2 regions of the Kocuria tytonicola genome follow, and region 2 is predicted to be linked to the other one. Evidence: predicted binding sites of a transcription regulator. Region 2 holds the regulator's gene; the other holds the start of a gene.
What was found. Region 2 encodes HspR, which represses chaperone genes until heat shock. Its sites were predicted from a motif close to AAGTTGAGTCNNNNNGACTCAACTT; they were not measured.
Positions count from the first base shown of each region.

Region 1: the regulator HspR is predicted to act here: its motif matches at 2,842-2,866, upstream of EAE32_RS00620 (Hsp20/alpha crystallin family protein).

Region 1 is NZ_RDEX01000001.1:128,499-133,810, forward strand. Features, by position in the region: gene surE (5'/3'-nucleotidase SurE) at 1-490, opposite strand, end outside; gene EAE32_RS00605 (1-phosphofructokinase family hexose kinase) at 560-1,522, opposite strand; gene EAE32_RS00610 (GNAT family N-acetyltransferase) at 1,584-2,063, shown strand; gene EAE32_RS00615 (ChaB family protein) at 2,173-2,592, opposite strand; gene EAE32_RS00620 (Hsp20/alpha crystallin family protein) at 2,948-3,421, shown strand; gene EAE32_RS00625 (MMPL family transporter) at 3,495-5,312, opposite strand, start outside.
Region 2 is NZ_RDEX01000001.1:719,657-724,968, reverse strand. Features, by position in the region: gene EAE32_RS03270 (alanine/glycine:cation symporter family protein) at 1-80, opposite strand, end outside; gene EAE32_RS03265 (multidrug effflux MFS transporter) at 371-1,693, opposite strand; gene trmB (tRNA (guanosine(46)-N7)-methyltransferase TrmB) at 1,821-2,678, shown strand; gene EAE32_RS11945 (heat shock protein transcriptional repressor HspR) at 2,891-3,409, opposite strand; gene EAE32_RS03250 (DnaJ C-terminal domain-containing protein) at 3,411-4,460, opposite strand; gene EAE32_RS03245 (nucleotide exchange factor GrpE) at 4,545-5,168, opposite strand; gene dnaK (molecular chaperone DnaK) at 5,171-5,312, opposite strand, start outside.

The DNA.
Region 1 (5,312 bases), 590 kb from region 2:
CGTGGCAGGCCCGGCCCTCCCAGCGCTCCAGGGCGAAGCGCGTGACCAGCAGCGCCGTCTCCCAGTGCTGCGGGGCACCCGAGGTGATGGAGACCGCAATGCCCGGGATGCCATGGGACGCGGCCGTGAGCACGGCGCCCACGGTGCCCGAGTGCAGCGTGGCCTTGCCCGTGTTCGCACCCAGGTTCACGCCCGAGAGCACCATGTCCGGGCGCGGGCCGAACGCCCCGTAGGACGCGAGGAACGCGATCAGGGCGGGGGCGGCCCGCACCCCCACGCACTCCACACCCTCGGGCATGTGCGGGGGGTCCGCGGGCACCAGGGCGATCCGCCCGTCGATCTCCTCGCCGGACAGGGACGAGCTCGCACCCGAGTACTCCTCGGCCGGCGCGGCCACCGTGACGGTGTGCCCGCGGTCCAGCGCGGCCCGCACCAGAACCGCCAGCCCCGGGGACGAGATGCCGTCGTCATTGGTGACCAGGATGTGCATGGGGTCCATGGTGGCACGCGCCCGGCACCCGGGCCAGGGTGGGAGGTCTGCGTTGCGGGCCCCCGGCTCTCAGGAGACGGTGCGCACCGTGATCTGCCGCGCGAACTTCTCGATGGTGGTCCGGTTCCCTGTCCCCAGGCCGCGCCGGGCCACGTTGAGCGCGCCGGCGGAGGCCCCGAGTGCCACGGCGTCCACGAGGTCGAGGCCGCGCGCCAGCCCCACGGAGATGCCGGCCGTCATGGAGTCCCCCGCGCCGCGGTGGTCCAGCGGGGTGATCGAGGGCGCCGAGACCTCGCGCACCGCGTCGTGCTCCACGAGCAGCGCCGGGTCCTTGGCCCGGGAGACGACGACGGCGCCCGCGCCCCGCTCCACGAGCGCCCGCCCGGCTGCCACGAGGGACTCGGGGGTGTCGTCCGGGGCGAGGTCCAGGTCCCGCACCTCCTCGTGGCTGATCTTCAGCACGTCCACGTGGGCGTCCACGGCCGCGAGCGCGGGTGCGCCGCTGAGGTCCGCCACCACGGTGGTCCCGGCGTCCCGGGTGTCCCGGATGAGACGGCCGAAGAACGACGCCGGCACCACGTCCCCGGGCTCGGACCCCGTGACCGTGAGAACGTCCGAGGCGAGGGCGTCCACGAACGCCGTGCCGTAGAGATCGTCGAGCTCGTGCCGGGACAGCTCCGGCGGCGGCATGTGGGCCACGGTCTCGCGGTCGTCGCCCCGCAGGTCGTACACGTAGCCGCCGTTGCCGTACCCGTAGCGCACGGCGTTGACCTGCATGCCCAGCCCGTCCAGCATCGAGCGGATCAACGCACCCAGCTCCCCGCCGAACGGGCCGTTCACCGAGACGTCCGCTCCGAGGGATCCCGCCATGCGGGCCACCCACAGTCCCTGGCCACCGGGGTGCATGTGCACGTCCGACTCGTGCGGGCTGCGGTTGCGGTACGCGGCCGGCTCGGTGATCTCCGTGATCAGCAGCGGCGTGGGAACCAGGACGGAGAGGCGCGGTTTCGCGCTGGAACGGGTGTCGGTCACGCACGAAAACTACCCCACGCGGGTGCTGGTGAACAGGACACGCAGCTGTCACGATGGTGGGATGAACGCCACCGAACCGGTCCGCATCGTGGAGGGTCAGGCCGCCAGTGAGCACACGCGGCAGGCCCTGAGCGCCTATTTCAGCGAGCTCGACCACCGGATCGACGGCGGCTTCGACCCCGAGCTCACGGAGGTCACCGGGCCCCAGGACGTCACCCCGCCCCACGGGGACTTCTTCCTCATGACGGACCTCGTCACGGGCGAGGTGATCGCGTGCGGCGCGGTCCGGAAGCTGGACGAGGAGCGTGTGGAGCTGCGCCGGATCTGGGTCGCCCCGGCGCACCGCGGCAAGGGCCACGCCCGCACCCTCGTGCGCGCCCTGGAGAACAAGGTCCGGGCGTTCGGCGCGCTCACGGCGGTGGTGTCCCTCAACCCCGAGATGACCGAGGGCATCGCGATGTTCCGCAACCGGGGCTACCAGCCCGTGGAGTCCTTCCACGAGTCCACCACCGCATCGGTGTTCCTGGCGCGTCAGCTGTAGCGCGTTCCCTGCGCGCCCTCGAAAGGTTCTGGGGTGCAGTTCTGCCCGCGGTGTCGGCGCTCTCGTGGGTGGAACTGCACCCCGGTCACCGTGGACGCTCGGGGAGTGGCTACTGCCGGGCGTCCCGCGTCTTCTTGTCGTTCGCCTTCTCGATGGCGTCCACCAGCTTGTCCTTCGTCATCCCCGAGCGGCCCTGCACGTCCAGCTCCTGCGCGATCTCGTAGAGATGCTCCTTGGAGGCGTTGGCGTCCACTCCCCCGGCGGTGTCCTCCGAGTTCAGGCCGCCCTTCTCGGCACTGTCGTCGGACGGCCCGTTCTCCTCCTTGGGCTCCCAGTGGTCCCCCACCTTCTCGTGGGTGTGCTTGATCGCCGCCCACGCGGTGCGTGCGGCACGGGCGTCGTCGTGGTACTCGTCCTGGGCGGAGTCCCAGGTCTGTGCGAACGTGTCCTGCGCCTTCTCGTCGGAGCGCTGCAGCGTGGACGGGATCTCGTCCTGCCGCGCGCGGCCGTTCTTCTTCGCCTTGGGCACGGGGTCCTCCTGACGCGGTTCGGATCTCTGGGGCCACCATCCTACGGATGCCGACGACGCCGTGGCCCACCCTTTCGGGGCGCCGTGGCCCGGCTTCCGCGGGCCACCACGGCGCAGCAGGCAGCCGGGGAGCCGCCGGAGCGGCAAGCCCCCGCCGCCGGGGGGGCAGGACTTTGCCTTGAGCGGTGGCCACTCAAGATTTGTGCCCCAAGCTCTGGCACTCCGTCGAGGTGAGTGCTATATTTTCCGTAGTTGAGTCAGAGGGACTCAAGAAACGTGATGGCTCCACGTCCGCGGGACGAGCAGGGCAGCGGGGCACACCACGGATGTGCTGCACAGGGAAGGAATGACCGTCATGGCTACTTTCGATCCGTTCTCCGAGGTCCAGAACTTCGCCAACCAGGTGCTCTCCACCCGCAACGGGCTGGAGCAGATGCCCATGGACCTCTTCCGCCGGGGCTCCAACTACTACCTCGCCGCGGACCTGCCGGGCATCGACCCCACCAGCGTGGACGTGGACGTGGACGGCCAGCTGCTGACCATCCGCGCACAGCGCCGTCTGCCCTCCGCGGAGAAGGACACCAAGTGGATCGTGCGGGAGCGCCGCAACCACTCCTTCGTGCGCCAGCTGAACCTGGGCCAGGGCATCGACACCGAGAACATCACGGCCGCCTACGACAACGGCGTGCTGACCGTGACCATCCCGGTCTCCCCCAAGTCCCAGCCCCGCAAGATCCAGGTGGCCACCGGTCAGAACCAGGACGGCGTGGTGCTGGAGCACGGGCACAAGGACGAGTCGCCCGAGTCCTCGGAGGACTCCGAGAACTGAGCTCCACCTGAGACAGCAGTGGGCCCGCAGGAGATCTCCTGCGGGCCCACTGCTCTGTTCGGCGCCGTGCGGGTCAGTGACCCATCCAGCGCACCACCCGGTCCAGGTCCTCGGTGGCGCGGACGGACCAGACCATCAGCGCGTACACGTGCGGGCCACCCTCGCACACCACCGTGGTGGTGTCCACACCGGCACGCACGAGGTCCGTGACGAACTCCATGGTGTCCGGGTAGAGCATGTCCCGGTCCCCCTGCAGCACGAACGTGCGCGGCAGCCCGTGCACGTCCCCGAACGCGGGGCTGACCACGGGGTCGGTCACCTCACGGGTGCCCGCCCACCAGCGGCCCGCGGCCCGGGGGCCCTCGGTGTCCAGCATGTGGTCCACGTCCCGGTACTCCTCGATCTCGGGGTTGCTCACGGTCGCATCCACCCACGGGGAGATCAGGATCAGGCCCTCGGGCGTCGCCGGGATGGACGGTGCCGCCCCCGGGTGCGTCTCCCGGGCGGGCGATGCCGCGGCGTCGCGCAGCCGCATGGCCTGGGCCACCGCCAGACCGCCACCCGCGGAGTCGCCGGAGACGAACACCCGGGTGCCCAGCGTGCGCGCCAGGTCCCACACGCCGTCGGCCAGCACGAGTGCCTCGTCCACCGTGTGGTCCGGGGCGAGACCGTAGCCCGGCACGAGCACCGTGGCACCCGTGCGCTGGATCAGGGCGTCGATCCACCGCCAGTGCGTGGTGGTCACGGGGTGCACGTACGCGCCGCCGTGCCAGTGGATCACCACGGGTGCGTCCGTACGGGCGAGCGCCGCCTTCGGACGCGCGACGACCACCGGGTACCCCGCCACCATGACCTTCCCGAACTCCGCACGCTTGTGCATGCCCCGGTGCGGCGCGGCCTCCTCACGGTCCTCGGCGGCCAGGGAGGCGAGCAGCTTCTCCTCGGACTCCCACACGTTGGGCAGCACCCGCAGCCCCTGGTTGGTCAGCCGCAGGGCGGCATCCGCGGGCACGAGGGCCACGTCCACGGCGGCCACGGCGTGGTCCGCCGACGCCGCCGCGTGACGGCCGTAGCGCAGGGCACGGACCCGATCGCTCTCGGTGGGCGCCGCGCCCTCCTCGTGCTCCGGGGACGACGCCGCGTGGCGGGCCGCGTGGGCCGCAGCCGGCGTGCCGGTGGTCCCGGAACGGGGGGCGCCCGTCTCGTTCTCCGGCGCGGGGTGCGCTGCACCCTGAGCCGCCGTGCCGAGCGCCGCTGCTGCCGCGGCCCCGGCTCCCGCGGCGCCCGCCGGACCGGTTGCGCGCTCTGCCGCGCGAGGTGTCCCCTCACGTCCCGGTCCCGCGGCCTCATCCAGCGCGCCGGTCGAGTCCTCGACTCCCTCGGTGGCCGAACCCTGGGCGCCCCGGTGGGGAACACCCTGCTCGGTGGCAGAGCGATCAGAAGCACGCTGGGCGGCAGCCCGGTGGCGGTGGGCGGTCTCCGCGCGGTGGCGACCCCGCGCGCGGGCGCGGCGTGCGGCGTCGTCGTCCTGCTCGGTGGCACCGGAGACGGCACCGGCGGCGGCGCCCTCGCGGGCGAGGGACTCACCCTCCACGTCAACGCGCGGCAGGATGCGGTCCAGCCAGCGCGGGATCCACCAGGCCTTGTCCCCGAGCAGCCGCATAACCGCGGGGATCAGCAGCATGCGCACCACGAAGGCGTCCAGGAGCACGCCGCCCGAGAGGGCGAAGCCGATGGGCCGGATCATGGCGAGGTCCGCGAAGATGAAGCCCGCGAACACGGAGATCATGATGATCGCCGCGGCGGTGACCACCGAACGGCCCGCCTTGAAGCCGTACACCACGGCCTGACGCGGCGCATGCCCGTGAACGTATGCTTCGCGCATGCCGGA
Region 2 (5,312 bases):
AGCAGCAGCGGGATCAGGACGAACGGCCCCCAGACGAAGCCGTCGAGCGTGTCGAGGAGGGTTTGGAGCGAATCGAGCATGGAGGTGTCTCTCGTTCGAGCGGGAGGCGGGACGCCACGGAGCAGCTGTGAAGCACGTCACTGTTGGGCACAGTGAACCACACTCCGCGCGGCACGTGCGCCCCATCCGTGTCGTTGCGGCCCGATGTCGCGCCGCCGCACCTCGCTCGGGGGACGACGACGCCGCACGGCCGCCCGGGTGCCCGCACCTCACCTGCCCGTTCGGTTGAACACACGGGAGGCTGGGTGCCGCGCCGCCAAGGCACCAGGGCGGGGCGGGAGCCGCGGACCGGACCGGGCGGCGTCGTGGTTCAGTGGCGCCGGGCGCGGAGGACGAGGAGCACCGAGACCACGGCGCACCCGGCCATGCAGACCAGCATGGGAACGGCGGTGTCCTCCCCGCCCAGGCCCGTGAGCGGCGTGACGAGACCGGCCATCACGAACTGCCCGGTGCCCACCACGGCGGCGCCGGTGCCCGCGAGCTGCACGGCCTGCGCACGGCGCTGGGCCAGGGCCACGGCGTTGCCCAGCACGAAGCCCATGCAGGACTGCGCCAGGAAGATCAGCGCGAGCGTTACGGTGCCCACCGCCCCCAGCAGCGCGAGGGCCAGGTTCAGCCCGGAGAACACGGCGAGCCCGGTGACCCCGGCGAGCAGCAGGGACTCGGGCGAGCGGGTGCCCACGATCCTCGTGTTGACCACGCCGGTGACGATCGAGCCGCACGCGTTGAGCGCGAAGACCACCGAGTAGCCGAGGGCGCTGAAGCCCAGGACGTTCTGGACCACGAACGAGGAGGCGGAGATGTAGGAGAACAGGGCTCCGAACGCGAACGCGAAGCTCAGGGCGTAGAGCGTGAACGGGCGGTCCCCCAGCACGGCACCCGCATTGCGGAGGGTGCGCCCGAGCCCACCCCGGGAGCGGGCGTCCGGCGGCAGGGTCTCCGGGACCACGAGCACCGAGCACGCGAGCATCACCGCGCCGAAGACCGTGAGCACCGCGAAGGCGGTGCGCCAGTCCGCCACGGAGGCGATCACCCCGCCCGCGAGCGGTGCCACCACGGGGGCCAGGGAGGTGATGAGCGAGAGCACCGAGTACAGCTGCGCGGCCCTGCGGCCACGGGCGATGTCCGAGACGACGGCGCGCGCGATCACCACCCCGGCGGCCCCGGCAACGCCCTGCAGCAGCCGCAGCGCGAGCACGAGCCGCACGTCCGGGGCCAGGATGATCCCCGCGGAGCTCAGCAGGAAGACCAGGTTCCCCGCAATCATCAGCCGGCGGCGCCCGAGCACGTCAGAGAGGGGGCCCAGGAGGAACTGCCCCGCGGCCATGCCCACCATGTAGGCGGTCAGAGTGAGCTGCACCAGGCTCGCGGGCGCACCGAACCACTGCGCCATCTGCGGCAGGGACGCGAGGTACATGTCCGTGGCCATGGGGCTCACGGCGGAGAGGATGCCGAGCGAGCCCACGAGCACGATCCGGTCCCGGCGCGGGCCCAGCGCCAGCCTGCTGGGCACCAGATCGGAGGGCTCGGGGCCCGGGGAGCTGCGGGGCGGCGGCGCCGGGTCCTTCGATTCGGGGTGCCGGGGCTCGGGGTGCTGGGGCTCGGGGTGTGGCGACTCGTGCTCCTGGGGCATGCGGCATCTCCTGGATCGCGCGGGTCGGGTGCCCACGGGTGGTGCTCGCGGGCGGGTGGGCCTCAATCCTAGAGCTGGCCCCGCGGCGTCGTGACCTTGCCTCACGGCCCGCCTAGGATGTTCCACGATGGAATCCAGCGACCGCACTCCGCAGCCCTCCGAAGCACACCGCCCCGCACCGCGGCCCTCCGCGGACGACGCCGCCCTGCCGGGCTCTCCTGCCGCCGGCGACGGCGCCCCGGCCACCGTGGCGTTCCCGCGGCAGCCGTACTCGTTCGTGCGCCGCGGTGACCGGCTCTCCCCCAAGCGCCAGAAGGCGTGGGACGAGCACGCCGGTGACTGGGTGCTGGACATCCCCCGCGTGCAGACCGACACCTCCGTGGACCCCTCCTACCGGCTGGACCGCGAGGCCGTGTTCGGACGCACCGCACCGCTCGTGGTGGAGATCGGCTCCGGGCTGGGCGAGGCGATCGTGGCCCACGCCGTGGCACACCCCGAGCTGGATCACCTGGCCGTGGAGGTCTACAAGCCCGGTGTGGCGGACCTGCTCATGAAGGCCGCGCAGGCGGGCGTGACGAACGTGCGCGTGGCACAGGCCAACGCCCCCGAGGTGCTCGAGCACATGCTCGAACCGGCATCCGTCAGCGAGCTGTGGGTGTTCTTCCCGGACCCCTGGCACAAGACCCGCCACCACAAGCGTCGCCTGGTCTCCCCCGCCTTCGCGGAGCTCGCGGCCCGCGTGCTCGCGCCGGGCGGGCTGTGGCGCCTGGCCACGGACTGGCAGGAGTACGCGGTAGTCATGCGCGAGGTGCTCGACGCCTCGGACGCGGACTTCGAGAACCTGCACCCCGGGCCCGTGGCGGACGACGAGCACCCCGAGACCGGCTGGGCCCCGCGCTGGGACGGCCGGATCCTCACGAGCTTCGAGCGCAAGGCCACGGAGGCCGGGCGCATCCCCCGTGACCTGACCTATCGGCGTCGCTGAGGCCACCGACCCCTCGGTCCAACCTCGCGCCCGGAACACGGACCGCAGGAGCCCGGCCGCAGAGACGCAGAACGCCGCGCCACCTCGGTGGTGCGGCGTTCTGCGTCAATGGGCCCGGCGGGTCACCGCACGCTGAGCCCCGCTGGACGGACCGTCGGCGCGGCCCCTCAGAGCTCCCTGGGCCGACCGTCGCGGAGCCCAGCCGCGAAGGGTCAGCGCGCGCTGCGCCGGCGCGCCGGGCGTCCCGGAGTGTCACGGGAGTTCTCGTCCCGTTCTGTTCCCCGGTCGTGGGTGACGGAGCCCGGTTTGGCCGGGCGGTACAGCATGAGTGCCTGCGAGACCTTGCGCGGTGCCCGGCGGGTGCCGCGGGCGATCCGCACCACGTCCCCCTCCGAACCGGCGGTGAAGATCATGTCCCGCTCCCGCCGTGCCTGGCGCTCCTGGTCCAGCTCCTCGGACAGCTCGGTGACCCGGGACTGCAGCGCCTGCACCTGGTTCTCCAGCTGCATGATGCGCTTGATCCCCTCCAGGGACACCCCCTCCTGGGAGAGCTCCTGGATCTGGCGCAGCTTCTGCACGTCCATCTGGGAGTAGCGCCGTGCCCGCCCGGAGGCGCGGGACGGGGTCACCAGACCCATGCGGTCGTACTGGCGCAGGGTCTGCGGGTGCATGTCCGCGAGCTCGGCGGCCACCGAGATCACGAAGACGGGCTGGGTGAAGTCCAGGGCCATCTCAGCTCGCCGCCTCCTCGCTCAGGGACGCACGGGGATCGAAGCCCTCCGTGGCCCGGGCGAACTCGCGCAGGGACTCGCGTGCGGCGTCGTCGAGGTCCGCGGGCAGCTGGATCTGCACGGTGACGATCATGTTGCCCGTGGTGGACCCGGACGTGAAGCCCTTGCCCTTGACGCGCATGCGGTGCCCGGAGGACGTGCCCGCGGGGACCTTCAGGTTCACGTGACCCTCGTCCAGGGTGGGCACCTGCACCGTGGCACCCAGACCGGCCTCGGAGACGGTGAGCGGCACCGTGACGTGGACGTCCTGGCCCTCACGGGTGAAGAACGGGTGCTCCTTGACCTTGACGGTCACGAAGAGGTCGCCGTTGCCCCCGGGCCCGCTGTGGCCCTTGCCCGCGATCTTCAGGCGCTGGCCGTCCTTCACGCCCTGCGGGACGCGCACGGTGGTGGACTGCCCGTTGCCGCGGCGCAGCTTCACCGTGGTGCCGCGGAAGGCGGAGCGCAGCGGGATGGTGGTGGTGGTGTGGATGTCCTCGCCCTTGGTGGGAGGTGCCTGGTAGCCGCCCTGGCCCCCGAAGCCGGGCTGCCCGCCGAAGCCGCCCCCGGTGCTGAACCGGGTGTTGCCGCCCTGGGCACCCCCGAACTGCGCGAAGAGGTCCTCGAAACCCCCGCCGCCACCACCGCTGGAGGTGGTGTAGCGCCGACGTCCGCCGCCCCCGCCGCCGTTGAACAGGTCCCCGAAGATGTCCTCGAAGCCCGCGCCGCCGGCACCACCCGCCCCGCCGGGTCCACCGGCCGTGAAACGGGCGCCGGAGCCCATGGCGCGGATGGCGTCGTACTGCTCACGCTCCTCGGGGTCGGACAGCACCGCATTGGCCTCGGTGATGTCCTTGAACTTCTTCTCCGCGGCCGCGTCCCCCGGGTTCTGGTCCGGGTGGTACGTGCGGGCCAGCTTGCGGTACGCCTTCTTGACGTCCGCCTGGGATGCGTCCTTGGAGACGCCCAGCACGCTGTAGAAATCCTTGTCGATCCAGTCCTGACTGGCCATGACGCCTCCTTCCTGTGAGTTCTTCCTCGGTGCGGCTCGGGGCGGGTCCCGTCATGTGGACCCGCCCCGAGGAGATGGTGTGCCTTACGGCTGCGCCGCCACGGCCACCTGGGCCGCCCGGACCACCCGGTTGCCCACCTTGAAGCCCGAGCGCAGCACCATGGACACGTGGTCCGGCTCCACCTCGTCGGTGGGCTGCTGCATCACGGCCTCGTGGATGGTGGGGTCAAAGTTCTCCCCCACCTCACCGATGCGGGTGAGACCCTTCTTGACCAGTGCGTCCTCGAGCTTGGTGGCGATCGCCGCGAACGGACCCTCTTCGAGGTCCCCCGCCTTGCGGGCGGCGTCCACGTCGTCCAGCACCGGCAGCAGCGCGGCGATCATCTCGCCGGACACGAAGTCCCGCAGCTGGTCCTTCTCCCGTGCCGTGCGGTTCTTGAAGTTCACGAACTCCGCCTGCAGCCGACGCAGGTCCTCGAGACGCTCCTCCGCGAGCCGGTGGCCCTCGGAGTCGCCCGCCGGGGCGGCGTCGCCGTCCGACGACGCCGCGTCCGCGGCCTCTGCGTCCTGGGACTGGGGGGTGTCGAGGATGTCGTCCACGGTGAGCCCCTCCTGCCCCTCGGCGCTGTCCTGGTCGGGGCGAGCGGGCTGCTCCGGATCCTCCGGCACGGACTGGCCGCCACCCTGGGTGTTCTCGGAATCGCTCATGCTCACTTCTTCCCGTCGTTGTCGTCGTCCACGACCTCGGCGTCGACGATGTCGTCGTCGTCCTTGGCCTGGGCGCCGGCGGCACCCTCGGCACCCGGCTGGGCACCCGCGGCGCCCTCGGCCTGGGACTGGGCGTACAGCGCC